Regions from separate parts of the Variovorax sp. V15 genome, predicted to be linked through region 2. Evidence: predicted binding sites of a transcription regulator. Region 2 holds the regulator's gene; the other holds the start of a gene.
The links. Region 2 encodes FliA, which starts transcription of late flagellar genes. Its sites were predicted from a motif close to CTAAAGTTTNNNNNNNNNNNGCCGNTA; they were not measured.

Region 1: the regulator FliA is predicted to act here: its motif matches at 2,825-2,851, upstream of ACAM57_RS05355 (FlxA-like family protein).

Annotation. Positions count from the first base shown of each region.
Region 1 is NZ_AP028659.1:1,082,172-1,096,815, reverse strand. Features, by position in the region: gene ACAM57_RS05370 (mandelate racemase/muconate lactonizing enzyme family protein) at 1-634, shown strand, start outside; gene ACAM57_RS05365 (tripartite tricarboxylate transporter substrate-binding protein) at 670-1,656, opposite strand; gene ACAM57_RS05360 (MarR family winged helix-turn-helix transcriptional regulator) at 1,868-2,416, shown strand; gene ACAM57_RS05355 (FlxA-like family protein) at 2,441-2,785, opposite strand; gene ACAM57_RS05350 (universal stress protein) at 2,961-3,407, shown strand; gene ACAM57_RS05345 (oxaloacetate decarboxylase) at 3,449-4,312, opposite strand; gene prpF (2-methylaconitate cis-trans isomerase PrpF) at 4,357-5,550, opposite strand; gene acnD (Fe/S-dependent 2-methylisocitrate dehydratase AcnD) at 5,568-8,168, opposite strand; gene prpC (2-methylcitrate synthase) at 8,203-9,372, opposite strand; gene ACAM57_RS05325 (acyl-CoA thioesterase) at 9,369-9,908, opposite strand; gene ACAM57_RS05320 (short-chain fatty acyl-CoA regulator family protein) at 9,892-11,316, shown strand; gene ACAM57_RS05315 (amidase) at 11,340-12,890, opposite strand; gene ACAM57_RS05310 (Bug family tripartite tricarboxylate transporter substrate binding protein) at 13,030-14,022, opposite strand; gene ACAM57_RS05305 (LysR family transcriptional regulator) at 14,190-14,644, shown strand, end outside.
Region 2 is NZ_AP028659.1:1,422,578-1,437,221, reverse strand. Features, by position in the region: gene ACAM57_RS07035 (Bug family tripartite tricarboxylate transporter substrate binding protein) at 1-295, opposite strand, end outside; gene ACAM57_RS07030 (amidohydrolase family protein) at 317-1,192, opposite strand; gene ACAM57_RS07025 (LysR family transcriptional regulator) at 1,278-2,243, shown strand; gene ACAM57_RS07020 (L-idonate 5-dehydrogenase) at 2,309-3,388, opposite strand; gene ACAM57_RS07015 (2-hydroxyacid dehydrogenase) at 3,419-4,372, opposite strand; gene ACAM57_RS07010 (SDR family oxidoreductase) at 4,513-5,274, shown strand; gene ACAM57_RS07005 (NAD(P)-dependent oxidoreductase) at 5,319-6,224, shown strand; gene ACAM57_RS07000 (hypothetical protein) at 6,275-6,616, shown strand; gene ACAM57_RS06995 (glycoside hydrolase family 15 protein) at 6,579-8,522, opposite strand; gene ACAM57_RS06990 (RNA polymerase sigma factor FliA) at 8,609-9,343, opposite strand; gene ACAM57_RS06985 (MinD/ParA family protein) at 9,386-10,195, opposite strand; gene flhF (flagellar biosynthesis protein FlhF) at 10,206-12,722, opposite strand; gene flhA (flagellar biosynthesis protein FlhA) at 12,719-14,644, opposite strand, start outside.

The DNA.
Region 1 (14,644 bases), 340 kb from region 2:
GGTGGTGAAGATGAAGATCGGCGGCGCCACGCTGGCCGAGGACTGCGAGCGCATCGAGTCGGTGCTGAAGATCCTCGGCCCCGGCCAGCAGCTCGCGGTGGACGCCAACGGCCGCTTCGACCTGCCCACCGCCATCGACTACGGCCGCGCGCTCTCGCAGTACCCGCTCTTCTGGTACGAGGAAGCCGGCGACCCGCTCGACTACGAACTGCAGGCCAAGCTGGGCGAGGTGTATGCCGGCCCGATGGCCACGGGCGAGAACCTGTTCTCGATGCAGGACGCGCGCAACCTCATCCGCCACGGCGGCATGTGCCCCGACCGCGACTGGCTGCAGTTCGACTGCGCGCTGAGCTACGGCCTCGTCGAATACCTGCGCACGCTCGACATGCTGAAGGAAAACGGCTGGTCGCCCTCGCGCTGCATTCCGCACGGCGGCCACCAGATGTCGCTGGCCATTGCCGCCGGCCTCGGCCTGGGCGGCAACGAGAGCTACCCCGACCTGTTCCAGCCCTACGGCGGCTTCCCCGACGGCGTGAAGGTGGACAACGGCTACGTCACCCTGCCGCCGCTGCCGGGCATCGGCTTCGAGGGCAAGGCCGATCTGATCTCCGAGATGCGGGCGCTCGCCAGCTGATGAACTGACGAGCTACCGGGCCGACGGTGCGAGGCTCAGGGATGGAACCCCGAGCGGCGCACCACGGGTTCCCACTGCGCGCGGTAGGCCTTCAACATCTGCGTCGTTTCCGCCGCGTTGCTGGACACGGGCGTGATGAAGAGCGCGTCGGCCGCCTTGTGCAGGCCCGGGTCCTTCATCACGTCGCGGATCGAATTGGCCAGCAGCTGCACCTTGGCGGGCGGCATGGCCGCTGGCGCGAAGAAGGTGTTCCAGCCGTCGGCGTCGATCTTCATGCCGGCCTCGCTGAAGGTCGGGATGTTGGGCGCGAAGCTCGCGCGCTTCTTGCCCGAGGTGGCCAGGATGCGGATCTTGCCGGCCACGTGCTGCGGATAGAGCGAGTCGAGCGTGTCGATGGCAATCGGCAGGCTGCCGTTGACCAGGTCGGCCGCCAGCGGCGCCGAGCCGCCATAACCCTTGATCTGCGGCTGCACGCTCAGCGCGTCGCCCACCATCAGGCCGAAGAAGTGCGGCAGGCTGCCGGTGGCGGGCACGCCGAAGATGGCTTCCTCGGGGTGCGCCCACAGCCGGCCCACGAGGAACATCGCGCGGTCGAGCTGCAGCTTGCTGCCGACGGCCAGCGCGAAGTCGTAGCTGCTGACCTGCGAAACGGGCACGAAGTCCTTGTCGGGGTCGTAGCCCGCGTCCTTGATGACCAGCGGCGCAACCACCATCACGGCGGGGTTGCCCAGCATCAGCACGTTCTGCGTGGCGGGCGCGCGCTTCACTTCCTTGGCCGCGAGACGGCCGCCTTCACCCGGACGGTTTTCCACGCTCACCTGCACGCCGAGCTTCGGCGTGAGTCGCTCGGCGATCAGCCGCGCGATGCGGTCGGTGCTGCCGCCCGGGGCATAGCCGACCACGAGGGTGAGCGGCCCACCGTCCAGCGCGGCGGGCGCCTGAGCCTGGGCCAGGGGAGCGCAGGCGGCCAGGGCGACGCCCCATGCCATGATGAGCTTGCGCCGGGAAAGGAATGCGGGCATCGGATCGGGTCTCCTGCGGAGGTGGGCACGAACGGAAGGACGGGCAGGCGCGGTTTCGCGGCGAAAATCGCGCACCAAGACTGTTTCCGGTCGTTCAAATTTGTTACTGGTTTATACGTACAGGGAAACAGTTGATCTAATCAATCAAGTGCCTGCCGAGGCGGGCGAACCACACTTCAACCGCTCGCGCCCTTCACGTTCCGTCACCTGTATGCAACAAGCTTTCCCCGATGCAGGAGCGTTGCGCGCGCCCCATTCACTGGACGACCTGCTGCTCTACCGCATGGCGCGCGCCGTGCGCGCGGGCAGCGGCATGGCGACGCGGCTGGTCGAGGGCGGCTTCGGCATCACGCGCCGCGAGTGGGGAATGATCGCCACGCTCGCCCAGGAGGGCGAGATGACCTCCTCGGCGCTGGCCACCCAGCTGCACCTGGACCGCGTGCGCACCTCGCGCGGACTGCGCAGCCTGGTCGAGAAGAAGCTGGTGCAGCGCCGGCAGAACGCGGAAGACCGGCGCGAAGTGCATGTGCGGCTGAGCGCCTCGGGCCAGCAGCTCTTCGGCAGGCTCTTTCCGCGCATCGCGGGGCTGAACACGGAACTGCTGGAAGGCGTGGCACCCGCGGACCTGGACGCCCTCCTGCGCTGCCTTCACCACCTGGAGCAGCGCGGCGAGGAACTGCTCGCGCAGGGCGTGGTGGCGGAAAAGGCGGACCGGCGCTCGGGCGGAACGCGGCACCGCTGGCCCGAGCGCGGCGGCTGACCCCGCGGGCGATCGAGCGGGCGGTCAGGCCTGCACGTCCACCACGCTGCCGAGCGTGCCCGACGCACCGCGGCTGGCGCGCTGCGTACCCGCTGCACCTTCCTCCAGCGAGGCCATCGCGCTCTGCTGGACGCCGGCGTTGCGCAGCGCATTCATCTGCTGCTGCAGCATCGCGAGCTTCGCCGCGAGCGCCTCGAGCTGCATCCGGATCGCATCGCGGGCCTCCTCGGGCGCGGCGAGCAGCTGGGCCTGTGTCTCGCCGATCTGTTTCTGCGTGGCGGTGATCTGCCGCTGGATCTTCGCGATCTCGGCGTTCACGTTGACCCCGCTCCCTGTTGCGCCGCCGCTCGCGCCAATGGCATTGAGCATTTCTGTCCTCCTCTGGTTGTCCGCAAGGGAAAGAAGCTATATCGGCAGCCGGCGCGAAAAATAGAGGGCCGCCTCTGATCGCGCCTCCATCGCCCGCGACCGCTTGCACCGCCACCATGGCCGACTAGACTGGAATCCGAGGGCACCCGCGGTGCCGGGGGCCAAGGAGCCTGCCATGTACAAGCGTGTTCTCGTGGCAACCGACGGCTCTGCGCTGTCGGAGCAGGCGGTCAATGCCGCCATCGATCTGGCCCTGCTCTGCAATGCCGAACTGGTGAGCGTCACCGTCGCGCACATCGAGCCCGTCGGCTACTTCGAAGGATCGCTGATGCTGAGCCAGCGCGACATCGAGGCCGCGCAGGAGCAGTCGGACCATGCCGCGCGCCGGCTGGTCGACAAGTCGGTCGCCGCCGCCACCGCCAGGGGCGTGCGCAATCCGAGGGCGGTGGTCATGAAGTCGAACCAGGTGGCCGAGGCCATCATCGCGGCCGCGAAGAACCAGCAGTGCGACCTGATCGTGATGGCCTCTCACGGCCGGCGCAGCCTGGCGCGCCTGCTGATGGGCAGCGAGACGCTGCATGTGCTGACGCACTCTCACATCCCGGTGCTGGTGCTGCGCTAGCGGCGCCAGCCCTTCTCCTGCTTTCTCCCGCCTTCTCCTGCTCAGCTCGCGTACCGCTTCTCCAGCGCGTCGAGTTCGGGCTTGCCCACCAGCCGCTGGCGTTCCGCGAAGGGCACGACCAGCGCCGGGTCTTCGTCCACGCGCTTCGTGTCGCGCAGCACCGTCAGCGCCTTCTGCATGCCGGCGACTGCCCCCTGCAGCGCCGCGTTGGCATACAGCACGATGCCGTAGCCCAGCCCGGCGAGTTCCTCGGCGCCGAAGATCGGCGTCCTGCCGCCGATCACCATGTTCATGAGCTGCGGCTTCTTCAGCCGCTGCGGCAGCGCGCGGATCTCGTCGGCCGTGGTCACAGCCTCCACGAAGAGGATGTCTGCACCCGCCTCGGTGAACTTCTGCGCGCGCTCGATGGCGGCCTCGAAGCCCAGCGTGGCGGCGGCGTCGGTGCGGGCCATCACGAGCAGATCGGGGTCGGTGCGCGCATCGACGGCAGCCTTGATCTTGTTGACTGCCTCCTCGGTGGAGATCACGTCCTTGCCCGAGAAGTGGCCGCAGCGCTTGGGTGCGACCTGGTCCTCGAACTGGATGCAGTCGGCGCCCGCGCGCTCCAGCACGCGCACCGTGTGGCGCACGTTGAGCGCATTGCCGAAGCCGGTGTCGGCATCCACGATCAGCGGCAGGCCCACCGCGTCGCGGATGCGCGCCGTGTGGTCGGCGATCTCGTGCAGGCCCATGAAGCCCTGGTCGGGCAGGCCGAACCACATGTTGGTGACGCCCGCGCCGGTGACGTAGATGGCCTCGAAGCCCAGGTCCTCGATCACGCGCGCCGACAGCGCGTTGAAGGCACCCGGCACCAGCACGCCCCGGCGCGCTTCGGCCAGGGCTCGGAGGGTCTTGCGAGTCGACATCGGTTCTTCCTTGTTGTGTTGCGTTGTCTTGTTGATTCCGGAGGTCAGAGCGTATCGCCGGGCATGCGCACCCAGCCTTCCATCAGCACGCGGGCGCTGCGGCTCATCACGGCCTTGGTCACGCGCCATTCGCCATCGACCCGGCTGGCTTGCGCGCCGACGCGCAGCGTGCCCGAGGGATGGCCGAAGCGCACCGCCGAGCGCTCGCCGCCGCCGGCCGCGAGGTTGACCAGCGTGCCCGGAATGGCCGCCGCCGTGCCGATGGCCACCGCCGCCGTGCCCATCATGGCGTGGTGCAGCTTGCCCATGGACAGCGCGCGCACCAGCAGGTCGACATCGCCCGCCGCGACCGGCTTGCCGCTGGAAGCCGTGTAGCTCGCTGGCCTCGCGACGAACGCGACCTTGGGCGTGTGCTGGCGCCCTGCCGCTTCGCCGACGTTCTTGATGAGCCCCATGCGCACCGCGCCGTGCGCGCGGATGGCTTCGAACTTCGCGAGCGCGGCGGCGTCGCCGTTGATCGCGTCCTGCAACTCGGTGCCCGTGTAGCCGATGGCTTCGGCCTCCACGAAGATGGTCGGGATGCCGGCGTTGATCATCGTCGCGCGCAGCGTGCCGACGCCCGGCACCTCGAGCTCGTCGACCAGATTGCCGGTCGGAAACATCGCGCCGCCCGCGCCCTCTTCTTCCGCAGCCGGGTCCATGAATTCGAGCTGCACCTCGGCGGCCGGGAAGGTCACGCCGTCGAGCTCGAAATCGCCGGTCTCCTGCACCGCGCCGTCGCTGATGGGCACGTGCGCGACGATGGTCTTGCCGATGTTGGCCTGCCAGATGCGCACCACCGCCACGCCGTCGCGCGGCACGCTGCTGCCGTCGACCAGGCCGTTGGCGATGGCGAAGGGGCCGACCGCCGCCGAGAGGTTGCCGCAGTTGCCGCTCCAGTCGACGAAGGGCTGGTCGATCGACACCTGGCCGAAGAGGTAGTCCACGTCGTGGCCGGGCCTGTCGCTCTTCGAAAGAATCACCGCCTTGCTGGTGCTCGAGGTGGCGGCGCCCATGCCGTCGATCTGCTTGCCGTAGGGGTCGGGGCTGCCGATGACGCGCAGCAGCAGCGCATCGCGCGCCTTGCCGGGCACCTGCGCGGCCTTGGGCAGGTCCTGCAGGCGGAAGAACACGCCCTTGCTGGTGCCGCCGCGCATGTAGGTGGCGGGAATCCTGATCTGTGGTGCGAAGGAAGCCATGGGCTGCGATTCTCGGTTCATGCGGCCACGGGCGCGGCCGAGGCGAGGAAGTCCTGTGCGAAGCGCTGCAGCACGCCGCCGGCTTCGTAGATCGAAACTTCCTCGGCGGTGTCGAGGCGGCAGGTCATCGGCACTTCGAGCCGCTCACCATTGCGGCGGCGGACCACCAGCGTGAGGTCGGCGCGCGGCTCGCGCGCGCCGGTCACGTCGTAGATCTCGGTGCCGTCCAGGCCCAGCGTGAGGCGGCTGGTGCCGGGCTTGAATTCGAGCGGCAGCACGCCCATGCCGATCAGGTTGGTGCGGTGGATGCGCTCGAAGCCCTCGGCCGCGATGGCCTCCACGCCCGCGAGGCGCACGCCCTTGGCGGCCCAGTCGCGCGAGGAGCCCTGGCCGTAGTCGGCGCCCGCCACGATGATCAGCGGCTGCCTGCGCAGCATGTAGGTCTCGATGGCCTCCCACATGCGCATGACCTGCCCTTCGGGCTCCACGCGCGCCAGCGAGCCGGCGCGCACGCTGCCGTCTTCCTTGCGCACCATCTCGTTCCTGAGGGTCGGGTTGGCGAAGGTGGCGCGCTGCGCAGTGAGGTGGTCGCCGCGATGGGTGGCGTAGGAATTGAAGTCCTCCTCGGGCAGGCCCATTTTGTGGAGGTACTCGCCGGCGGCGCTGTCCAGCAGGATCGCGTTGGAGGGCGAGAGGTGGTCGGTGGTGATGTTGTCCGGCAGGATCGCCAGCGGCCGCATGCCCCTGAGCTTGCGCTCGCCGGCCAGCGCGCCTTCCCAGTAGGGCGGGCGGCGGATGTAGGTGGAGGCGGGGCGCCAGTCGTACAGCGGCGCCACCTTGTCGCCCGCATCGGGCCGGATCGCGAACATCGGCTCGTACACCTCGCGGAAGTGCGCGGGCTTCACGCTGGACTTCACGATGGCGTCGATCTCCGCGTCGTCGGGCCAGATGTCCTTCAGCCGCACTTCCCTGCCCTCGACCACGGCGAGCACGTCGCGCTCGATGTCGAAGCGCACGGTGCCGGCGATGGCGTAGGCCACCACCAGCGGCGGCGAGGCCAGGAAGGCCTGCCGCGCATACGGATGGATGCGGCCGTCGAAGTTGCGGTTGCCCGAGAGCACCGCCGTCGCGTAGAGGTCGCGTTCGACGATCTCCTGCTGTATCGCCGGATCGAGCGCGCCCGACATGCCGTTGCACGAGGTGCAGGCATAGGCCACCACGCCGAAGCCGAGCTTTTCGAGCTCGCCCATCAGGCCTGCTTCCTGCAGGTACAGCGTCACGGCCTTGGAGCCCGGCGCCAGCGAAGACTTGACCCAGGGCTTGCGCACGAGCCCCAGCCGGTTGGCATTGCGCGCAAGCAGGCCGGCGGCGATCACGTTGCGCGGGTTGCTGGTGTTGGTGCAGCTGGTGATGGCCGCGATGATCACCGCTCCGTCGGGCATGCGGCCCGGCTCGTCGCGCCAGGGCGCCGCGATGCCGCGCGCCGCGAGATCGGCGGTGGCCACGCGCGCATGCGGATTCGACGGGCCCGCCATGTTGCGCACCACCGTCGAGAGGTCGAAGTGCAGCACGCGCTCGTACACCGCGTCCTTCAGCGCATCGGCCCACAGGCCGGTGTGCTTCGCATAGGTTTCCACCAGCCGCACCTGCTCGTCGCTGCGGCCGGTCAGGCGCAGGTAGTCGATGGTCTGCTGGTCGATCGCGAACATCGCGGCAGTGGCGCCGTACTCGGGTGCCATGTTGGAGACGGTCGCGCGGTCGCCCAGCGTGAGACTCGCGGCACCCTCGCCATGGAACTCCAGGTAGGCGCCCACCACCTTCGACTGGCGCAGGAACTCGGTGAGCGCCAACACCACGTCGGTGGCGGTGATGCCCGGCTGCGGCCGGCCCGAGAGCTTCACGCCGACGATGACGGGCAGGCGCATCCACGAGGCCCGGCCCAGCATCACGTTCTCGGCCTCCAGCCCACCCACGCCGATGGCCACGACGCCCAGCGCGTCGACGTGCGGCGTGTGGCTGTCGGTGCCGACCAGCGTGTCGGGGTAGGCCACGCCGTTTTGCGCGTGCACCACCGGCGACATCCGCTCCAGGTTGATCTGATGCATGATCCCGTTGCCCGGCGGTATCACCTCCACATTCCTGAAGGCCCGCTTCGTCCAGTCGATGAAGTGGAAGCGGTCTTCGTTGCGCCGGTCCTCGATGGCGCGGTTCTTCGCGAAGGCATCGGGGTCGAAGCCGCCGCACTCCACCGCCAGCGAATGGTCGACGATGAGCTGCACCGGCACCACCGGGTTCACCTGCGCCGGGTCGCCGCCCCGCTCGGCAATGGCGTCGCGCAGGCCGGCCAGGTCGACCAGCGCGGTCTGGCCCAGGATGTCGTGGCACACCACGCGCGCCGGAAACCACGGAAAGTCGTGCTCGCGCTTGCCTTCGACGATCTGCCGCAGGCTCTGTTCGAGGATGGCCGGATCGCAGCGGCGCACAAGATTCTCGGCGTGCACGCGCGAGGTGTAGGGTAGCGTGGCCCATGCGCCTGGACGCAGGGACTCGACGGCCTCGCGCGCGTCGAAATGGTCCAGCGAAGTGCCGGGAAGGTTCTTGCGGTACTGGGTGTTCATGGGGCGGCGCTCGGGCCTCTTGCCTTCTTGTCTTTTACTTCCGATCCTGGATCGGCGCGAACTCCAGGTCTTCCGGCCCGGTGTAGTTGGCGCTGGGCCGGATGATCTTGTTGTCGACGCGCTGCTCGATGATGTGCGCCGCCCAGCCCGAGGTGCGCGCGATGACGAAGAGCGGCGTGAACATGGCCGTGGGCACGCCCATCATGTGATAGCTCACGGCGCTGAACCAGTCGAGGTTGGGAAACATCTTCTTGACTTCCCACATCACGCCTTCGAGCCGCTCGGCGATGTCGAACATCTTGGTCGAGCCCGCCTCCTGCGACAGCGACCTCGCCACGCCCTTGATGACCACGTTGCGTGGATCGCTCACCGTGTAGACCGGGTGGCCGAAGCCGATCACCACCTCCTTGGCCTCCACCCGGCGGCGGATGTCGGCCTCGGCTTCGCCGGGCGAGTCGTAGCGCTTCTGGATCTCGAAGGCCACCTCATTGGCGCCGCCGTGCTTGGGCCCGCGCAGCGCGCCGATGGCGCCGGTGATGGCCGAGTACACGTCGGAGCCGGTGCCCGCCACCACGCGCGCAGTGAAGGTCGACGCGTTGAACTCGTGCTCGGCGTACAGATTGAGCGAGGTGTGCATCGCGCGCACCCAGGCCTCGGAGGGCTTGCGGCCATGCAGCAGGTGGAGGAAGTGGCCGCCGATGGAGTCGTCGTCGGTTTCCACGTCGATGCGCTTGCCCTGCGTGGACCAGTGGTACCAGTACAGCAGCATCGAACCGAGCGAAGCCATCAGCCGGTCGGCAATGTCGCGCGCGCCGGGCAGGTTGTGGTCTTCCTTCTCGGGAAGCATGCAGCCCAGCGACGACACGCCGGTGCGCATCACGTCCATCGGATGCGCGCCGGCGGGCAGTTGCTCCAGCGCCTCTTTCAGGCTCGCGGGCAGGCCGCGCATCGACCTGAGCTTCGCCTTGTAGGCGCGCAACTCCGACGCCGTGGGCAGCTTGCCGTGCACCAGCAGGTGCGCGATTTCCTCGAACTCGCAGACCTCAGCGATGTCGAGGATGTCGTAGCCGCGGTAGTGCAGGTCGTTGCCGGTGCGCCCGACGGTGCACAGCGCAGTGTTGCCGGCCGTCACGCCGGACAGGGCCACGGACTTCTTCGGCTTGAAGCCGGTGGGGGCTTCGGCAGGGGAGGCGATGTCGTTCATGCTGCTTCCTTTTCTGGATTCGGTTGTGCGTTGGGGATGCGCCTGGGCCGCCCGCTCTTGTCGACGGCGACCATCTCGAAGAAGGAGCGCAGCGCCTCGCGCGGCGCCTGCCCCAGTTGCTCGAAGCTGCCGGTGACGCTGACGGTGAGCGAGCTGCGGCCCCGCCGGCTGATCCATGCGCGCAGCCGCAGCACGCTGCCGACCGGCACGGGCGCGAGGAACTGCGCGTCGCCGCAACCGGCCATGACCACGTCGGCCTGCGCGAAGTCGCGCGCCGCGAGGAAGGCCGCCTTGGACATCAGCATCAGCGCGTTGCCGCCGAACAGCGTGCCGTAGTGGTTCGCATGCTCCGGAAACACGATTTCCGTGAATTCGAGCGCCGTGTTCCGGTTTGTCATGATTCGCAATTTACGCAAATGCGTACCCATAATGAAGGACTGAATTTGCCAATCATTGCGAATAGAAAACGCCTGATTTGCAAATATTGCGAACACTACAGATGCAGCAAGGAGCCGCACGATGAGCAAGACCTTCATGGGCGTGCGCCTGCGCAAGCTGCGCGCCGAGCGCGGCATGACGCAGGTGGCGCTGGCGCAGGCGCTAGGCCTGTCGCCCAGCTACCTGAACCAGCTTGAGCAGAACCAGCGGCCGCTCACCGTGGCCGTGCTGCTCAGGATCAGCCGCACGCTCGGCGTCGACGTGCAGCAGTTCTCGGAAGACGAGGAAGCCCGCCTGGTCTCTGGCATGCGCGACGCTCTGGCCGACAACCCCGGCGGTGAACCCGTCGCCCTGCCCGAGCTGCGCGAGGTGGCCTCGCAGATGCCGGCCGTTGCGCGCGCGCTGCTCGCGCTGCACCGCCGCCACCAGGAAGCGATGGAGCGGCTGGAGATCATGGCCGCCGAGCTGGGCGACGGACGCGGCGAACTCACCAACGCGCGGCCCATGCCCTTCGAGGCGGTGCGCGACTTCTTCTTCGCCCACCAGAACCATTTCGAGGAGCTCGACCTGCAGGCGGAAAAGCTCGCCGACGAAGCGCGCGCCCGCGGTGGTCCGCTGTCGGAATGGCTGCAGCAGCGCCTTTCGAAGCAGCACGGCGTGCATGTGGTGCCCATCGATGACGACGCCATCGACAGCCAGCGCCGCTACGACCCCGCCAGCCGCGTGCTGCACCTGTCGGCCGGCCTGGAGCCCGGCCAGCAGGCCTTCCAGCTCGCGACCCAGCTGGCGCTGCTGGAGCAGGCGCGGCTGATCGAGTCGCTGCTGCAGGGCGCCGACTTCAACGACGACGCGCCCACGCATGCGCTGGCCCGCATCGGCCTGGCGAACTATTTCGCCAGCGCCATGCTGCTGCCCTACGGCCTGTTCCTGAAGACGGCGGAAGCCCTGCGCTACGACATCGACCTGCTGGCGCGCCGTTTCGGCGTGGGCTTCGAAACCGTCTGCCACCGCCTGAGCTCGATGCAGCGGCCCGGCGCGCCGGGCGTGCCCTTCTTCTTCATCCGCGTGGACCGCGCGGGCAACATCTCGAAGCGGCAGTCGGCCACGCACTTCCACTTCTCGAAGACCGGCGGCACCTGCCCGCTTTGGAACGTGTACGAAGCCTTCGCGCAGCCCGGGCGGGTGCTGCGGCAACTCGCGCGCATGCCCGACGGGCGCACCTACCTGTGGGTGGCGCGCACCGTGTCGCACGGACAGCGCGGCTTCGGCTCACCGAGCAAGACCTTCGCGATCGGCCTGGGCTGCGACATCCGGCATGCGCCGAGGCTGGTCTATTCCAAGGGCCTCGACCTTGCGGACCAGGAAGCGCCCACGCCCATCGGCATGGGCTGCAAGGTGTGCGAGCGCACGGCCTGCCCGCAGCGGGCGTTCCCGTTCATCGGGCGGGCGCTGGACGTGAACGAGAACGAAAGCAGGTTCACGCCCTACGCGGTGGCGGATTCCTAGACGGCCGACATGGCGGCCGGGGCCTAGACCGCCGATACGGTGGCCGATGCCGCAGCGCGGCCGTCGCCGTAGACCGGCGGCGCCTTGACGATCGAAGTCAGCGCCGGCTCGGCCGCGCGCAAAGCGGTGAGGTCGGGACGCGGCCTGCGCAGCTGCGCGCTGGACGAGAACGCCGCCTCCATCGCATGGGCTGCGCCCAGAACCTGGTGGTCGGCCCTGAAGCCGCCCACCACCTGCAGCCCGAAGGGCATGCCCGCATGGTCGAGGCCGCAGGGCAGCGTGATCGCGGGGTGCGTGGTCAGCGTGACCACGTAGGTCAGCGCCAGCCAGCGGTAGTAGTTGGCCTGCGGCTCGCCGTTGATGGCGGCTGCGTACAGTTGCGTCCACGGGAAGGGCGAGACCGGCGTGGTCGGCGACAGCACGAGGTCGTAGTCGGCGAAGGTGGCCTGGAAGCGCTTCAGCAGCCGGGTCTGCTCGGCCTGCGCCCAGGCGCTGTCGAGCAGGCTCATCTTCGCGCCCATCTCGTAGTTGGCGCGCGGGTTGGGGCCGAGGCTGTCCGGGTCGCGCTCGTAGGCCGCCTGCATGCCGGCCACGAAGGCCTCGGCGCGCAGCACGTCGAAGCAGCGGTGCGCCTCGCCCATGTCGAACTCGACCCTGTCGCAGCGGCCGAACAGGTGCCGCATCGCTTCGATCTTGCGGCGGAAGGTGGCGCGGATGCCGTCGTCCACGGCGCAAGTGCCGAAGTCTTCGGTCCACGCCACGCGCAACCGGCCCAGGTCGACCGGCGGCGGCGTGAGGAACGACATCGGGTCGAGCGGATAGCTCAGCGGATCGCCCGCGCACATGCCGGCCGATGCCGCCAGCTGCAGGCAGGCTTCTTCCACGGTGCGGCCCATGGGGCCGACGACAGAGATCGGCGTCCAGCCCAGCGGCTTGCGCACGCTGGGCACCACGCCGGGCGATGGCCTGAAGCCGACCACGCCGCACTTCGCGGCGGGAATGCGCAGCGAGCCACCGGTGTCGGAGCCAGTGCACACGGGCAGCATGTCGCAGGCCAGCGCGGCCGCCGAGCCGCCCGAGGAGCCGCCCGCGTTGAGGTTCGGATTGAAAGGGTTGCCGGTGGCGCCCCACACGTCGTTGCGCGAGTTGGCGCCCGCGCCCATCTCGGGCACGTTGGTCTTGCCCGCGACGACGGCGCCCGCGCGGCGCAGTCGCGCCACCAGCTCGATGTCTTCCGTCGGCACATGGTCGCGGTAGATCGGCGAGCCCCAGGTGGTGAGCAGGCCCTCGGTGGGCTCCAGGTCCTTCACGCCCATCGGCAGGCCGTGCAGCAGGCCCAGCGCGTCGCCGCGCATGACGGCGCCTTCGGCCGCCTTCGCTTCAGCGCGCGCGCGCTCGAAGCAGGTGGCTGTGACTGCATTGACGAAAGGGTTCACGCGCTCGATGCGCGCGATGCATGCCTCCAGCAGCTCGACGGGCGAGACCTGCTTGCTGCCGATGAGGCGGCGCAGTTCGACGGCGGATTTTTCGACGAGTTCGCTGGCGGAATCGTGGGTTGTCTTGGCAGAGGTCATCGATGTCTCTTGTTCTGGGCATGGCGCTGCGAATTCGCGGGACACCACGGAATCGGCTTCGCCGGGCCGTGGGTGTCGCCCCCGGGCGAGGGGGTTGGCGCAGCGACACGAAGTGCGCGAAGCCTGGGGGAGTGCCAAGTCAATCTGCAGTGATGTTGGCTCTTGCGGCGACGGCCCGCATGATGGGCAGTTCGCGGTTGATGAGCTCCACGCCCGCCGCGGCGCTGCTGTAGCTCGGCTCGAGCCCCGCGGCCAGCAGCTTGCTCTTCGTTTCCGGGTCGGCGATGGTCGCGGCCAGGGCCTTCTCCAGCTTCGCCTTCACGTCGGCGGGCACGCCCTTCGGCGCGGCCAGCATGAGCCAGGAATCCATCTCGACCTCGGGGTATCCGCTCTCGGCGAAGGTGGGCACATCGGGCAGCAGCGCCGAGCGCTTCGCGGTGGTCAGCGCGATGGCCTTGATCTTTCCGCTCTTGAGCTGCGGGACGGCCGCGCTCACGGTGTCGATGCTGAACGGGATCTGGCCGCCCATCAGGTCGGTCATGGCCGGTGCGCTGCCCTTGTAGGGCACATGCGTCATCTTCAGGCCGGTGGCATGCAGCACGGTTTCGCCCGCGAACTGCGCGGTGGTGCCGGTGCCGAAGGAGCCGTACGAGTATTTGCCCGGCGCGGCTTTCACGTAGTCGACGAACTGCTTCACCGTCTGCACCGGCACTTCGCTGTTCGCCAGAAGGATCAGCGCGACGCGCCCGGCGATGCCGATGGGCTCGAAGCTCTTCACCGGGTCGTAGGGCAGGTTGCTGCGGATCGCGGGGTTGACGGTGAAGGTGGAGCCCGAGCTCAGCAGCAGCGTGTAGCCGTCGGGCGCGGACTTGGCCACGTAGCTCGCGCCGACCACCGTGCCGGCGCCGCCGCGGTTCTCGATCACCACCGGCTGGCCCAGTTCCTTGCCCAGGCGCTGCGCGATCACGCGGCCGTTGACGTCGGTGGCTCCGCCGGGCGGGAAGGGAATCACCAGCGTGACTGGCCGTGCGGGAAACCCCGTCTCGGCGGCGAGCGACGCCAGCGGTACGGCGCCAAGTCCAAGGCTGCAGCAAAGCAATGCGATGCGCGCCACGAGCGGGAGACGGTTCATCGGGACTCCTGGAATATCGACTGGAAGACGAGGTTCAGCGGGGTTCAGGGTGCAGACGGGCCGATCCTAGGAGCGTCATGACGGTGTCACAAGCGCAATGTTTAGAATTCTTCGTTGCCGAATCGGCAATCCACAGCCTTCATCCAGATCACTTGCAGGAGCAATTCATGGCGCCTCGTGCCTTGCAGGAAACCGCCGTGCGCTACTTTCTCGAGGTCGTGAAGACCGGTTCGGTGAAGGAAGCCGCGGTCAAGCTCAACGTCGCGCCCTCGGCCGTGAGCCGGCAGGTGGCGCGGCTCGAACGCGAGCTCGACACCCTGCTCTTCGAGCGCCATGCGCGCGGCATGGTGCCCAACGCTGCGGGCGAGCTGCTGGCGGCGCACGCCAAGCGCGCGCAGCAGGACATCGAGCGCGTCGCCAACGAGATCGCCGGCCTGCGCGGACTGCGCAGCGGCCATGTGCGCGTGGCGAGCACCGAGGGCTTCGCCTTCGACTTCATTCCCCGGCTGATCGCGCAGTTCCGCCTCAAGCACGCGGGCATCCGCTTTCACCTGGAGGTGTGTGCGCCCGCCGACATCTCACGCCTGGTGCGCGATGGCGAAACCGACGTGGGTATCACCCT
Region 2 (14,644 bases):
CCACCAGCAGCGTGTGCCCGTCGGGCTCGGCTCTCGCAACTGCGCCCGTTCCCACGGCGCCGCCGCCGCCGGCACGGTTGTCGATGATCACGGACTGGCCGACCAGCCTGGTCAGCGGCACGCTCAGCGAGCGCGCGACGATGTCCACGTTCCCTCCCGGTGCGAAGGGAACCACCAGGGTGATCGGCTTCGAAGGAAAGCGATTCTGCGCAATGGCGGGGTGGAGTGCGGCGCAGGCAGCGAGCGATGCGGCACCTTGCAGGAAAGCTCTGCGGCTGCTTTTTTGATTGAACATGAATGTCTCCTTCTTGAAAAATCAGTCGTTCCAATAAAGCCGGGTCGGGTTCTCGACCAGGGCCTTGCGCCTGATTTCCTCGGGAAACCAGTGGGTGACCATGTTTGCCAGCTCGATGCTGGCGATCGACTTCGCGCTGATGCCGGGATGGGGCCAGTCAGAGCCCCAGACGATGCGATCGGGATTCGCGTGCGCCAGGCTGTGCGCTAGCGGCAGCACGGCGGGGTCGACGCCTGAGCCTGTCGCGGATATCCGGTATGCGCCCGAGAACTTGACCCAGGCACATCCCTCCTGAAGTAGGCTTCGAAGGCCCTTGACGCCCCTGCTGTCGATGTCGCCGCAGTTCGATGGATGGCCGAAGTGGTCCACCACGACGCTCATGCCCTTTTCGGTCAGGCGCTGGACGAGGCTGAAATCCGCATCGATGTTCACGAGCAGCTGGATGTGCCACCCAAGCCCCTTCACCCGATCCGCAATGGATTGCAGGCCGGCGGCGGAAACGCCTCCGCTGAACAGCGCATTGCATCTGGCGCCCCTCACTCCGAGTCGATGCAGTTCCTCGATCTCGGCATCCGGCGTGTCTTCGAAGATGACGGCCACGCCGCGCATGCTGCCGGGATCTGCGTCGCCGAGTGTCCGCTTCAGGAGCGAGTGATCGCGGCCGTACACGCTCGGCTGGACAAGAACGCAGCGATCCATGCCCAAGGGCCTATAGGCAGACCAGTACTGTTCGATCGTGGCCGGCGGCGGGGTGTACGAGCGCTCGGCGATGAACGGGAATGCCTCCGGAGATCCGAAAACATGCAAGTGCGTGTCGCATGCCCCCTCAGGAAAGATTCTTTGTTTTTCACCAGGAAGCGCCTGGTGGGCTGCGTCGTGGCGGCCTGTGATTGCCATGGATTCCGAACTGTCTGGTTAAGTGCAGGCCAGATTGTTTTGGCTCGGCCCACAGTCAGTCAAATTCATTACCATCATCATTCAAATGAATGAAATTCAGCTTTCCCCGGACCAGGATCGCGCAGCGATCAACCTTCGCAGGATCGACCTCAACCTCCTGGTGATGTTCGAAGCGCTCGTCGAAGAGCGAAGCGTGAGCAAGGCGGCGGCCAGGCTCAACCTGACCTCTTCAGCCGTGAGCCACGCGTTGCGCCGTCTCAGGGAGCAGTTCAAGGACCCCCTGATGCTGCGAACCGCGCAAGGCATGGTTCCGACCCCCGAGGCCGTTCGCCTCGCGAAGAGTTTCAGAAAGGCCTTCAGCGAAATCGAGAACGCCATCGGGGTTGCCGGGGAGTTCGACCCCGCCACTGCGAGAAGGACTTTTCTGCTGCGCGTGTCCGACTATGTCGGCATCCTCCTGCTGCCGCGCCTGTGCGTCGAACTGCGCACCGTGGCGCCGGGTGTCAGCCTCTCGGTGCAGTCTTTCGAGATGCGCCAGCCGTCGGACCGCGTCGAATACGAAGGCGTGGAGATCAGGCTCTCCGTTTCCCGGGGGCACTCCGTTCTTTCCGCCTCCCGGCGAATACTGGACGACCGATGGATGGTGTTGATGAGGAAAGGCCACCCCGCCGCATCCGCACCGCTGACCCTGGACAAATACCTGGAACTCGGGCACCTGAAGGTCTCGGGGGTCGGCAGCAGCATCCTCGACGAACTGCTCGCCGAGCGCGGGCTGGCACGCCGGGTCATGATCCAGGTGCCCACATGGCAAGGCATGGTGCCGGTGATCGAATCCACCGACCTGATTGCCGCCATGCCGGCTCACTGGATGGGCAGCGTGCTCTCAGGCTCGAACTGCGTCGCCTTTCCGTTCCCGCTGCCCGAGCTCGCGCTTTCCATCGATGCCGTCTGGCATCCCCGCAACGATCACGATCCCGGCCACAAATGGTTCAGGGAGCTGATCCACCAGATCTTTCAGGACGCGCACAAGAAATCGCACGTGCAAGACTGACGGCGATTCGATGAGCCGGGCGACGCCGCTTCAACCGGCGTGATCGAGGCCTTTCCCTCGATGAATCAGGCGGCGACGCCCTCCGCCTGCGCTGCATCCTCCGCGAAGTCGATCAGCACCTTCATCGCCTGCCGCCTGTCGCTCGCCAGCTCGAAGGCCTGGCGCGCCTGCAGCATCGGGAAGGTGTGCGACACCACCGGGGAAAGATCGACGCGCCCTTCGTTGATGAGCTTCACCGCCAGCGCGAACTCGGCATGGAAGCGGAACGAGCCGCAGATGCTGAGCTCCTTCGCCACCACCATGTTCTGCGGAATGCTCACGTCGCCGCCCAGGCCCAGCTGCACGACCACGCCGCGCGGGCGCATCACCTCCAGGCCGTCGCGCAGCGCGCGCTCGTTGCCGGAGCATTCGAGCATCACGTCGAAGGTGCCCTTGTCGGCGGAGTAGCGCGAGACCCAGGTCTTGTCCTGCGCGACGTTGATGGCGTTGTCGGCCCCCATGGCGCGCGCGATGGCCAGCGGCTCGTCGACCACGTCGGTGGCGGTGATCTCGGCCGCGCCGTGCGCGCGCGCCGCCGCGATGGCGAGCACGCCGATGGGCCCGCAGCCGGACACCAGCACGCGCTTGCCCAACAAGGGGCCGGCGCGCGACACGCCGTGCAGCCCCACCGAGAACGGCTCGGCCAGCGCCGCCAGCCGCAGCGGCACGTGGTCGGCCACCTTCACGCATTGCGTGGCCTCGCACAGCAGCATGTTGCGGAATGCGCCCTGCACGTGCGGCGTGCGCATCGCGCTGCCGTAGAAGCGCATGTCCAGGCACTGGTTGGGCAGGCCTTCGAGGCAGAACTTGCAGGCGCCGCAGGGGCGGCTCGGGTTGACGGCGACCTTGTCGCCGATGCGCACGCTCTCGACGCCGGGCGCCACCGCCACCACGGTGCCGGCAACTTCGTGGCCCAGCACCATTGGCTCCTTGATGCGCACGGTGCCGAAGCCGCCGTTGTGGAAGTAGTGCAGGTCGGAGCCGCAGATGCCGCCCATTCCGACCTTCACCAGCACCTGGCCGGGGCCGATCTCGCCGGCGTCCTGCTCGTCCAGGCGCAGGTCGTCGGGGGCGTGGATCACGAGGCACATGCAACGCAGGCGCATGGTTCTTCTTCCTTCTGTCTTTGTCAGGTGTCAGGCAACGGGGGTGATCAGGGGTCGGCCCGCGAAGTGGGCCTCGAGGTTGCGGCGCACCAGCTCGCCCATGGCGCGGCGCGTCGCTTCGGTGCCGCTGCCATGGTGCGGGGTGAGCACCACGTTGTCGAGCGCGGCGAAGCGCGGGTCGATGCGCGGTTCGTTGAGGAACACGTCGAGCGCCGCGCCCGCGATGGCGCGCGTCTCCAGCGCCTGCAGCAGCGCGGCTTCGTCGACGGTGGTGCCGCGCGACACGTTCACCAGCCAGCCCCTGGGGCCCAGCGCCTGCAGCACTTCGCCGTTGACGATGCCGCGCGTGGCCTCGCCGCCGGGGAGGATGACGATGAGCACGTCGCACCACTCGGCCATCGCGCTCAGGCTGGCGAAGTGGCGGTGCGGGCTCTCCGCCTTCGGCGCGCGGCTGAAGTAACCCACCTCCACGTCGAAGCCCGAGAGCCGCCGCGCGATGGTGCCGCCGATGCGGCCGAGGCCCGCGATGCCGATGCGCTGGCCGAAGACGCGCGTGGCCAGCGGCATGCCGCCGTGGGCCCAGGCGCCGCTGCGCACGAACTGGTCGCCTGCCGGAATGCGCCGCTGCACAGCCAGCAGGAGGCCCACGGCAAGATCGGCCACGTCGCCGTTGAGCACGTCGGGCGTGTTGGTCACACGGATGCCGCGCGCGCGGCATGCGGCGAGGTCGATGCCGTCGGTGCCCACGCCGTAGCAGGCAACCAGCTCCAGCTTCGGCAGCGCCGCGATGAGCTCGGTGCTCGCGCCCAGTTCGCCGCGCGTGGCGATCGCGCGGATCTGCGGTGCGTGCTCGGCGATGAAGGCCTGCCGGTCAGGCGCCTCCCAAAGGCGGTGCAGCGTGTAGGCCTCCCGCATCGGCGCCATGTCCCATTCGGGGTAGGTGCCAGGCATCAGCACATGCGGAAGAGCGGCGGTGGTGGTCAAGCTGGTGTCCTTTTGGCTGGCGCACAATGATACCGGTAACTTTAATAGTTTCAGCGGACCGCGCGAACTCAGGGTTTACCCATTGACTGCATCAAAAGATACCGGTAACTTATTTGCCTGTCACGCACCAGGAAACTCCCTTGAAACTGTTCGACCTCTCCGGGCGCACCGCCCTCGTCACCGGCTCCAGCAAGGGCATCGGCTTCGCGCTGGCCGGCGCGCTCGGCAATGCGGGCGCCCGCGTCGTGCTCAATGCGCGCGACCCCGCCCTGCTCGCCGCCGCCCGCGACGCCCTGCGCGCCAGGGGCATCGCGGCCGAAGCAAAGGCTTTCGACGTGACCGACGCCGATGCCGTGGAAGCCGGCGTGGCCGCCATCGAGGCCGAGGTCGGGCCCATCGACATCCTCGTCAACAACGCCGGCATGCAGCATCGCGGGGCCTTCGCCGAGTTCCCGGTGGATGCGTGGCACAAGATCACCACCACCAACATCGACAGCGTGTTCCTGGTGGGCCGCTCGGTCGCGCAGCGCATGATCGAGCGCAAGCGCGGCAAGATCATCAACGTGTGCTCGGTGCAGAGCGAGCTGGGCCGCCCGGGCATCGCGCCCTACGCCGCCACCAAGGGCGCGGTGAAGATGCTCACCAAGGGCATGGCGATCGACCTCGGCAAGCACGGCATCCAGGTCAACGGCCTCGGGCCGGGCTACTTCAAGACCGAGCTCACGCAGGCCCTGGTGGCCGACGAGGCCTTTACCGCGTGGCTCTCGGGCCGCACGCCCGCGGGCCGCTGGGGCGACGTGGAGGAACTCGGCGGCGCGGCCATCTTCCTGGCCTCGGACGCATCGAGCTTCGTCAACGGCCACATCCTGTATGTGGACGGCGGCATCACCGCGAGCCTGTAGCACCGTGCCGCGAACCCACATCGGCCATCCATGAAGGCCTTCGCATGACGAAGACGACCGCCCCGACGACGCGCGTGGCCGTGATCGGCGTCGGCATCATGGGCTCGGCCATCGCGCGCCGTCTGCTCGAATGCGGCCACCGCGTGAGCGTGTTCGACCTCGATGCCGCCAAGGTCGCGGCGCTGGCAGAACACGGCGCGATCGCTGCCGCCACGGCGCGCGAGGCAGCCGGTGCCAGCGACTTCGTCATCACCAGCCTCAACTCGGCCGCGGTGGTGGAGCGCGCCGTCTTCGGCGAGGACGGCATCGCGGCCGCCGTGCCGGCGGATGCGCAGCGGCTGCTGATCGACATGTCGTCCATCGACCCTCCTTCCACGCGCCGGCTCGCGCAGTCGCTGCGCGAGCGCACGGGCATGGGCTTCGTCGATGCGCCGCTCTCGGGCGGCGCGCCCAAGGCGCTGCTCGGCCAGCTCACGGTGATGGCCGGCGGCAGCGCCGAAGACGTGCAGCGCGCACGCGCCGTGATGGACAGCCTGTGCGCCAACTACACCCACATGGGCGAAAGCGGCGCGGGCCAGACCACCAAGCTGGTCAACCAGCTGCTGTGCGCCATCGGCTTCCAGGCTGTTGCCGAAGCGGTGCGGCTGGCCGAGGCCGGCGGCGTCGATGCCTCGAAGCTGCCCGCGGCGCTCTCCGGCGGACGTGCCGACAGCCAGATCCTGCGCGAGTTCGGCCCCAAGATGGCCGCGCGCGACTACTCGCCCACCGGCCGCATCGACAACATGCTCAAGGACCTCGAGGCGGTGCAGGCCTTCTCGCAGGGCCAGCGGCTTCCGCTGCCGCTGGCGGGCGCCGTCTCGGAGCTGCATCGCGCCTTCGTCGCGGCCGGGCTGGGCCCGCACGACACGGCCGAGATGATGCGGCAGTTCAGCGGCTACGAACGCGGCTGAACGGTCCGCCGCCGTCATCGCACAGATTCGACACAGGAAAGAGAGAAGCCATGTTCATCCGCTGCGCGTTCTTCAGGGGCCGGGTCAAGCCCGGCATGGAAGAAGCCTTCGACCGCCACGTGCACGAGAAGCTCGTGCCGCTGTGGACCCGCTTTCCCGGCGCACTCGAGGTGCGCGTGCTGCGCCAGCTGGAAAGCGACGTGAGCGATCCCGAACTGGCGATGGTGCTGTCGATCCGCTACGCGAGCCGCGAGGACATCGCCCGCGCGCTCGAATCGCCCGTGCGCTACGAAAGCCGCGAAGTGTCGAAGAAGCTGTTCGAGATGTTCGACGGCACGGTCTTCCACACCGTGTTCAGCGCCGAGGAGTTCGCGCTCGCGAACGCTTCCTGACGGGCGGCTTCTTAGCTTCCTTCTTCGCTTCCTTGCCCTCTTCCTTTTTCTTCTGCGGCGCCTTGCCATCGAGGTCCGCCAGCTCCCACACGCCGCCGGCCGCCGACACCAGCGCATGCGCGCTGTTGATCAGCCCGATGTGCGAGAAGGCCTGCGGAAAATTGCCCAGCTGCCGCTGAGCCACCGGGTCGTATTCCTCGGCGAAGAGGCCCAGGTCGTTGCCCAGTGCCAGCAGCCGCCTGAAGAGAGCGCGCGCCTTGCGCACCTTGCCCATGGCCACGTACACGTTCGCCAGCCAGAAGCTGCACGCCATGAACGCGCCCTCGCCGCCGCCGAGCCCGTCCACGCCTTTCTCGGTGCGGTAGCGGTACACCAGCCCGTTGAAGACCAGCTCCTTCTCGATGCGCGCGACCGTGCCCTGAACGCGCTCGTCATGGATCGGCAGGAAGCCGATCAGCGGCATCCACAGCAGCGCCGCGTCCACCGTGTCGGCGCCGTAGTACTGCACGAACGAGTTGCTCGACGCGTCGTAGCCACGCGCGCAGACCTCGGCGTGGATCTGGTCGCGCGCCTCGCGCCAGCGTTCGATGGGGCCTTCGAGCCCGTATTCCGTGGCGCTCGCGATCACGCGGTCGAAGGCCAGCCAGCACATGATCTTGGAATGCACGAAGTGGCGGGGCTCGCCGCGCACCTCCCACAGGCTGCAGTCGGGCTCCCGCCAGAGTTCCGTCAGCTGCTTCGCGATGGCGCGCTCCAGCGGCCACAGCTTGTCCATGTCCGACAGGCCGGCCTTGCGCGCCGCATGGAAGGCCGCGATGACCGAGCCGTACACGTCGAGCTGGCGCTGCCCGTGCGCGCCGTTGCCGATGCGCACCGGGCGGCTGTCCTCGTAGCCGCGAAGCCAGCCCAGCTCGAGTTCGGTGAGCGAGCGTTCGCCGTGCAGGCCGTACATCACCTGCAGTTCCTCGGGCGACCCGCCGACCGCACGCATCAGCCACCAGCGCCATGCGCTGGCCTCCTCGACATAGCCCGAGCCGATCAACGCGTAGAGCGTGAGCGCCGCATCGCGCAGCCAGCAGAAGCGGTAGTCCCAGTTGCGCTCGCCGCCGGGCAGCTCGGGCAGCGAGGTGCTCGGCGCGGCGACGATGCCACCGGTCGGCTCGTAGGTCAGCGCCTTGAGCGTGAGCAGCGAGCGCATCATCGGTTCGCGGAATTCGCCGTGGTAGCCGCAGCGATCGGTCCACGCACTCCATTCGGCGACTGTGCGCGCCAGCAGCGCGTTGGCATCGCGCGTCACCGGCGGCTTCAGGTGCGAGGGAAACCAGTCGAGGCTGAACGCGATGGACTGCCCCGCCGACACGGTGAAGTCGGCGAAGCTCGCGAAGTTCTCGTTGACCAGCGGCACGCCGGAGCTGATGCGCACCGAATCCGGCCCAGCCGTGGCGAACACCGCGCCATCGCGCCGCTCCATCCACGGGCACCACTCGCCGTAGTTGAAGCGGATGCGGAACTCGGTGTGCATGCTCACCGTGCCGCGCACGCCCCGCACGATGCGCACCACCTCGTGCGTGCCGTCGAGCGCGGGGCGAGGCATGAAGTCGGTGACGACGGCCACGCCCGTGCCTGTACGAATCGTGGTCTCCAGCACGACGGTGCCGGGAAGGTAGCGCCGCGAGACGCGCGCCTTGCGGTCGCGCGCGCACATGGTCCAGTGGCCGTTGCGCTCGTCGCCCAGCAGACTGGCGAACATCGCGGCCGAGTCGAAGCGCGGCAGGCACAGCCACTCGATGTCGCCGCCCAGATGCACCAGCGCCGCGCTGTGGGTCGAGCCGATGAGCGCGTATTCGCCGATGGGGCGGCTGGCCTGCAGCCTTGAAGAGGGTTGCTTGTTGCGAGTCTTTGGCAAGACTCCGAGTTTTCGTGCCCTGGCGAGCGCCCTGCGCCGGAGGCGAGCGCGCCTGGCTGACGGACAACGCCTATTCAGCGCCTCTTCTAGAGCACATCCTTCAGCTTCGCCCGCAGCCTGCTGATCGCCTGGCTGTGCAGCTGGCACACCCGCGACTGGCTCACTTCGAGGATGGCGCCGATCTCGCGCAGGTTCAGCTCCTCCTCGTAGTAGAGGTTCAGCAGCAGCTGGTCGCGCTCGGGCAGCGCCGAGATGGCGTCCACCAGCTGGTGGCGGAAGCCGCTTTCCAGCAGCTGCTCCAGCGGATCGTCGCTGCTGCGCCGGTCCTTGCGGGCGTCCTGCGAGTGGCTGTCGAGAAAACCGTTGTCGGCGTCGTCCTTGGAGAAGTCTTCCACATACAGCAGCTGGCAGCCCTGGATCTCCTGCAGCAGCGACTGGTAGGCCTCGATGTCCATCTTCAGTTCCCGGGCGATCTCCCCTTCGGTGGGAGCGCGCCCGAGCCTGTGGCCCAGCGCCTGCATCGCCTTCTCGATGCCGCGCGCCGACTGGCGCAGGCCGCGCGAGCCCCAGTCGGCGGCACGCAACTCGTCGAGCATGGCGCCGCGGATGCGCTGGCTCACGAAAGTCTCGAACTGCGCGCCGCGGTTGTCCTGGTAGCGCGCGGATGCGTCAAGCAGGCCGAGCATGCCGGCCTGGATCAGGTCGTCCAGCTCCACGCTGGCCGGCAGCTTCGCCATCATCTGCAGCGCGATGCGGCGCACCAGCGGCTGGTGCTGCGCGAGCAGGTGCGATTTCTCGATGGTTCCTTGTGCGGTGTACATGGCCGTCGTGCGTCCTTCCTTCCTCGGTGCGGAGCCGGCGGCTCAGGCCACGGCCTGCAGCGGGGCTGCCTCGGGCCATGGCCACTGGTCCATCTCGCCCGCGGCGCGGCGGAAGTCGACCGCCGCATGGCTCGCGGGAAAGGCCTCGGCGATGGTCTTCTTCAGCCGCCATGCGTCGGAGACGAGCGGATCGAAGCGCACCCATCCCGCGGCCTGCAGCGACAGCGCGAGGTAGCGGCTGCCGGCGTGGGCGAGGTTGTTCATGATCTGGCGCGCGGCCTGCACGTCGACCACGCCGTTGAGCAGGAAGCGCATCTGCTTCAGGCCGTGGGCGTGATGCAGGCGCTTGATGCCCGCATAGGCCGAGGTGACCGAGGCCGGATGCGGCTGCAGCACCAGCAGCAGGTCGTCCGCGCACTGCGCGAGCGGCGACAGCCGGCCCTCGCCGTCGAAGGCCGCGTCGATGACGACGACGCCGTCGTGCCAGAACCTGCGCGGGTCGGCCGCGCCTTGCGATGTTCCCCTTGCAGCCGCGGGCGGCGCCGGCAGCACATGCACCCCGCAGGCCATGCGCACCTCGGCGCCATCCAGCGTGAGGCGCCCGGCCGCGACGTCGACAAGGCCGCCCAGCGGGTCGATGTCCCAGACCTCGCAGGCCGAGCCCTCGGCGCGGCAATGCTCGTCCAGCAGCAGCACGTTGCGGCCCTGCCCTACCAGCGCCACGGCGAAGTTCATCGCGGCGGTGGTGCCGCCCGCGCCGCGCCCCATGCCGGCCACCGCGAGCACGCGCGCCTGCGTCGGCGCGAGCAGGCGCCGGAGGCCGTCCGCCTGATCCGCAACCAGCTTGTTCATCGCAGCGCCCTCAATCCTGCCGCTCCAGCTTCTGCGGCTTCTCCAGCGCGCGGGGCGACTGCACCGGCGCGGTCGATTCGGTGCCGAGCGCGTCCAGCAGCAGGAAGAGCTTGCCAAAGCCCGCGTACAGCGCGCTGCCGCTCATGGCGCGGCCGTTGCGTGCGGGGCGGCCGGTGAGCTGGCCCATCAGCGCGCGGGCACGGCCGGCCCATTCGCCTTCGGCCTGCAGCAGGCGCCACACGGTGGTGGTCATCTGCCCGGCGATCAGCAGCCGCTTCATGATGTCCGGGTCGCCCAATTCGCCGATGCCGCCCACCAGTTGCACGCCGTCGCGCAGCAGGCGGAAGCAGGGCTCGGCATCCACGGCCCAGCCCAGCCACTGCGCGAGCTGGCGCGCCGAAACCTCTGTACCGACGTTCGACAGCGCATGGCTCAGCGCCAGTACGTTGCCGCTGCGCGCATCGACCACGCGCGTGGCGATGCAGCGCAGCGCCGGCATCTCGTCGCGTGCGATGCCCGCCGCCATCGCGGCGGCATTGAAGCGCAGCACCACGTCGACATGCGCCACGGCGAGCAGCGCCGCCTTGCCGCGGAAGCGCACGGGGCGCTCCTCGGCGAACTCGAAATCCATGCGCGCGAGCGTGTCGGGAGAACCGGTGCGCGAATCGATCACTGCCGTGGAACCCGGCGCGCGCGCCAGCCAGCGCTGGCCCGCGGCCTGCCACTGCACCATGGCCTCGATGCCGGGCAGCCGCGTCAGCAGATGGACCATCGGGCGATGGCCGAAATCCTGCTGGCGCAGCCATGGCACCTGGCGTGCACCGGGCTTGCGCGCGGCGTCCTTGGCGCCGCGCGTGGCCGCCGTCGAAAGCCACTGGTTGGGCGCCGCCATCGGCAGGCCCGTGCGGTCCGACAGCAGCAGGCTGCCATGGCATTCGTAGGCATCGCCGCCTTCGTTCGAGCGCAGGCCGACCTGTCCGCACAGCGCGAGCACGTAGCTCTCGCAGCCTGTGGCCACTTCGCTGCGCGCATGCACCAGCAAGTCCTGCAGCACGGCTTTCTGGCCCGCCTCCTCGTCCGTGGCCTGGCGCCACAGCGTACGTGCGCGCTCGAAGCCGATCTGCGAGCCGGCCAGCGCGCTCGCCGTGGTGGCGAGCTCCTGCGCATCGTGCGCCATCGCGCGGATCAGGTTCTGGTACTTCAGGCGCAGCAGGTCGGTCTCGCCCTGCGCCTTCTGCACCGCCTGCTGCGAGGCGGCGCCCGAAGCGGCGTCTTCCTGCAGGTCGCTCTCGGCAGGCACGAACAGCGGGCTGTGCTGGCGCGGCTGGAACACGCTGTCCACCAGCTGCGCGCGGTCGGCCTGCATCAGGTTCTCGGGCACCTTCTGGCCGCTGGAGATGTAGTGCACCGGCAGGCGGTGGCGGATCACGGTGTCGATCAGCGCGCCCGGGTGCGTGGCCTCGTCCACCTTGGTGAAGATGCAGCCGGCAAGCTCGTTGCCGTGGCGATAGGCGTGCACCACCTCGTTGAGCGTGTCGCCGTGGCTGGTGGCGTTGAGCAGCAGCAGCTTCTTCACCGGCCTCGGGCTCTGGCCCAGCATGGCGATCTGCTCGGGCACGGCGCGGTCGCGCTGGCTCATGCCGACGGTGTCGATCAGCACCATGTGCTTCTCGCGCAGGTCGCGCAGCACCAGGTGCAGGTCGGCGGCGTCCTTCACCGCGTACACCGGCACGTTGAGGATCTGGCCGTAGATGCGCAGCTGCTCGTAGGCGCCGATGCGGTAGCTGTCGGTGGTCACCAGCGCGAGCTTGTCGGCGCCGAAGCGCATCACGCAGCGCGCGGCCAGCTTGGCGGTGGTGGTGGTCTTGCCCACGCCGGTCGGGCCCATCAGCGCGTAGACGCCGCCCTGGGCGAACAGGGCGTCCTCATCTTCGTGCACGGGCACAGCGCGGATGAGCTCCGAGCGCACGTAGGCCATGCCTTCTGCGTAAGTGCGCCCGGTGGGCAGCTTCTCGAGCATGGCCTTGGAAAGCCGCGCGCTGAAGCCCGCGCCCAGCAGCGTGCGCAGCAGGCGGCCGCGCACGGGGTCGCGGCGCTGCCTGTCGTTCCATACCACGCTGGCGAGCTGTTCCTCGATCATGCCGCGCATGGAATGCAGCTCTTCGAGCACCGTGTCGGCGGGGGCCGGGACGGGTGTTGCAATCGGTGCAGCGGCTGCGACGGGCGCAACGGGAGCAGGCACCGGCGGCATCGGCATCGCATGCGCGACCGGCGCCGGCGCAGCAACCGGTGCCGCCACGATCGGTGCAGCCACGGGCTTCGCAGGCGCACTGCCCTGCTGCACCACGCCCTGCACTTCGCCCTCGACCATGGCGACGATCTCCACGCCTTCGGCGGTGACGCGATGCGAGAGCACGATGGCGTCGGCGCCCAGCGCCTCCCTGACCAGTCGCAGGGTTTCGCGGCTGGTGGCCGCGACGAATTTGCGCGCGGTGGCGCGCACGTCTGTCTGTTGGGGGGAATTCAACCTCGTCCTCCGATGGCGGTGGTGACCTTGATGGTTCGGGAATCAGGAATCTCTGCGTGCGACAGCACCTTGAGCTGCGGCAGGCTGCGCCGCAGGAAGCGCGACAGCAGCACGCGCAGCGCGTGCTGCACCACCAGCACGGGCGCGAGGCCCATCTGCTCCTGGCGGGTGATGGCGGCCTGCGCCTGCCGCAGCAGGTTGTCGGCGATGCCGGGCTCGATGCCGCTGCTGTTGGTCAGCGCCTGCTGCAGCACGCCGTCGAGCGAGCCGTCCAGGCCGATGACCTGCATCTCGCTGTCGCCCGGGAACAGCTGCTGCGTGATCGCGCGGCCCAGCGCCAGGCGCGTGAGCGTGGTGAGCTCGGTCGGGTCCTTCACGGTCGGCGCGTGCTCGGCCATCACGTCGAGGATGGTGCGCATGTCCCGGATCGGCACTTCCTCGTCGAGCAGGTTCTGCAGCACCTTGTGCAGCGTGCTGAGCGACAGCACCTTGGGCACCAGGTCTTCCGTGAGCTTGGGCGCGGTCTTGGCGATCTGGTCGAGCAGCTGCTGCACTTCCTGGCGGCCCAGCAACTCGGCGGCATGCGTCTGTATGAGGTGGTTCAGGTGCGTGGCCATCACCGTGCAGGCGTCGACCACCGTGTAGCCGTACACCTGCGCCTGCTGGCGCAGGCTCGCGTCGATCCATGTCGCGGCGAGGCCGAAGGCCGGGTCGCGCGTGGGCGTGCCGGGCAGCGTGCCGCTGACCTGCCCCGGGTTGATGGCCATCCACTGGTTGGGGAAGGCTTCGCCGCGGCCGATCTCCACGTCCTTCAGCGTGATGACGTAAGTGTTGGGCTTGATCTCCAGGTTGTCGCGGATGTGCACCACCGGCACCAGGAAGCCGACTTCCTGCGCGATCTTCTTGCGGATGCTCTTGATGCGGCCCAGCAGCTCGCCCTGCTGCGACTGGTCCACCAGCGGAATGAGCCGGTAGCCGACCTGCATGCCCAGCGGGTCGACCATGGCCACGTCGTCCCAGGTGGCCTCCGCCGTCTCTGCGGAAGACGCGGCGAGGTTCGCGGCCTGCGCGGCGGCCGCCTCCTGCGCGGCCTGCTGCTTCGGCTTGCGCTGCAGCAGCCCGCGGCCCAGCCACACCAGGCCGCCCGCGATCAGCAGGAAGGCCAGGTTCGGCATGCCCGGGATCATGCCCAGCAGCCCGACGATGCCGGCCGTGAGAAACAGCACCTGCGGGTTGGAGAAGAGCTGGCCCGTGAGTTGGCTGCCCACGTCCTCGTCGGTGGTCACGCGCGAGACGATCACGCCCGCGGCGGTGGAGATCACCAGCGCCGGGATCTGCGCCACCAGGCCGTCGCCGATGGCCAGCAGCGTGTAGGTCTTGCCGGCGGTGGAGAAGTCCAGCCCGTGCTGCACCATGCCCACCACCAGGCCGCCGATGATGTTGATGACCATGATGAGCAGGCCCGCGATCGCGTCGCCGCGCACGAACTTGCTGGCACCGTCCATCGAGCCGTAGAAGTCGGCTTCCTGCGCCACCTCGGTGCGGCGCTTGCGGGCCACGTCCTCGCCGATCAGGCCGGCGTTGAGGTCGGCGTCGATGGCCATCTGCTTGCCGGGCATCGCGTCGAGCATGAAGCGCGCGCCCACCTCGGCGATGCGGCCCGCGCCCTTGGTGATCACCATGAAGTTGATGAGCACGAGGATGATGAAGACCATCACGCCCACGGCGAAGTTGCCGCCCACGAGGAAGTGCCCGAAGGCCTCGATCACCTTGCCCGCCGCGTCGGCGCCGGTGTGGCCGTTCATCAGCACCACGCGCGTGGAGGCCACGTTCAGCGACAGGCGCAGCAGCGTGGAGAACAGCAGCACCGCCGGGAAGGCCGCGAAGTCCAGCGCCTTCATTGTGTACATGCTCACCAGCAG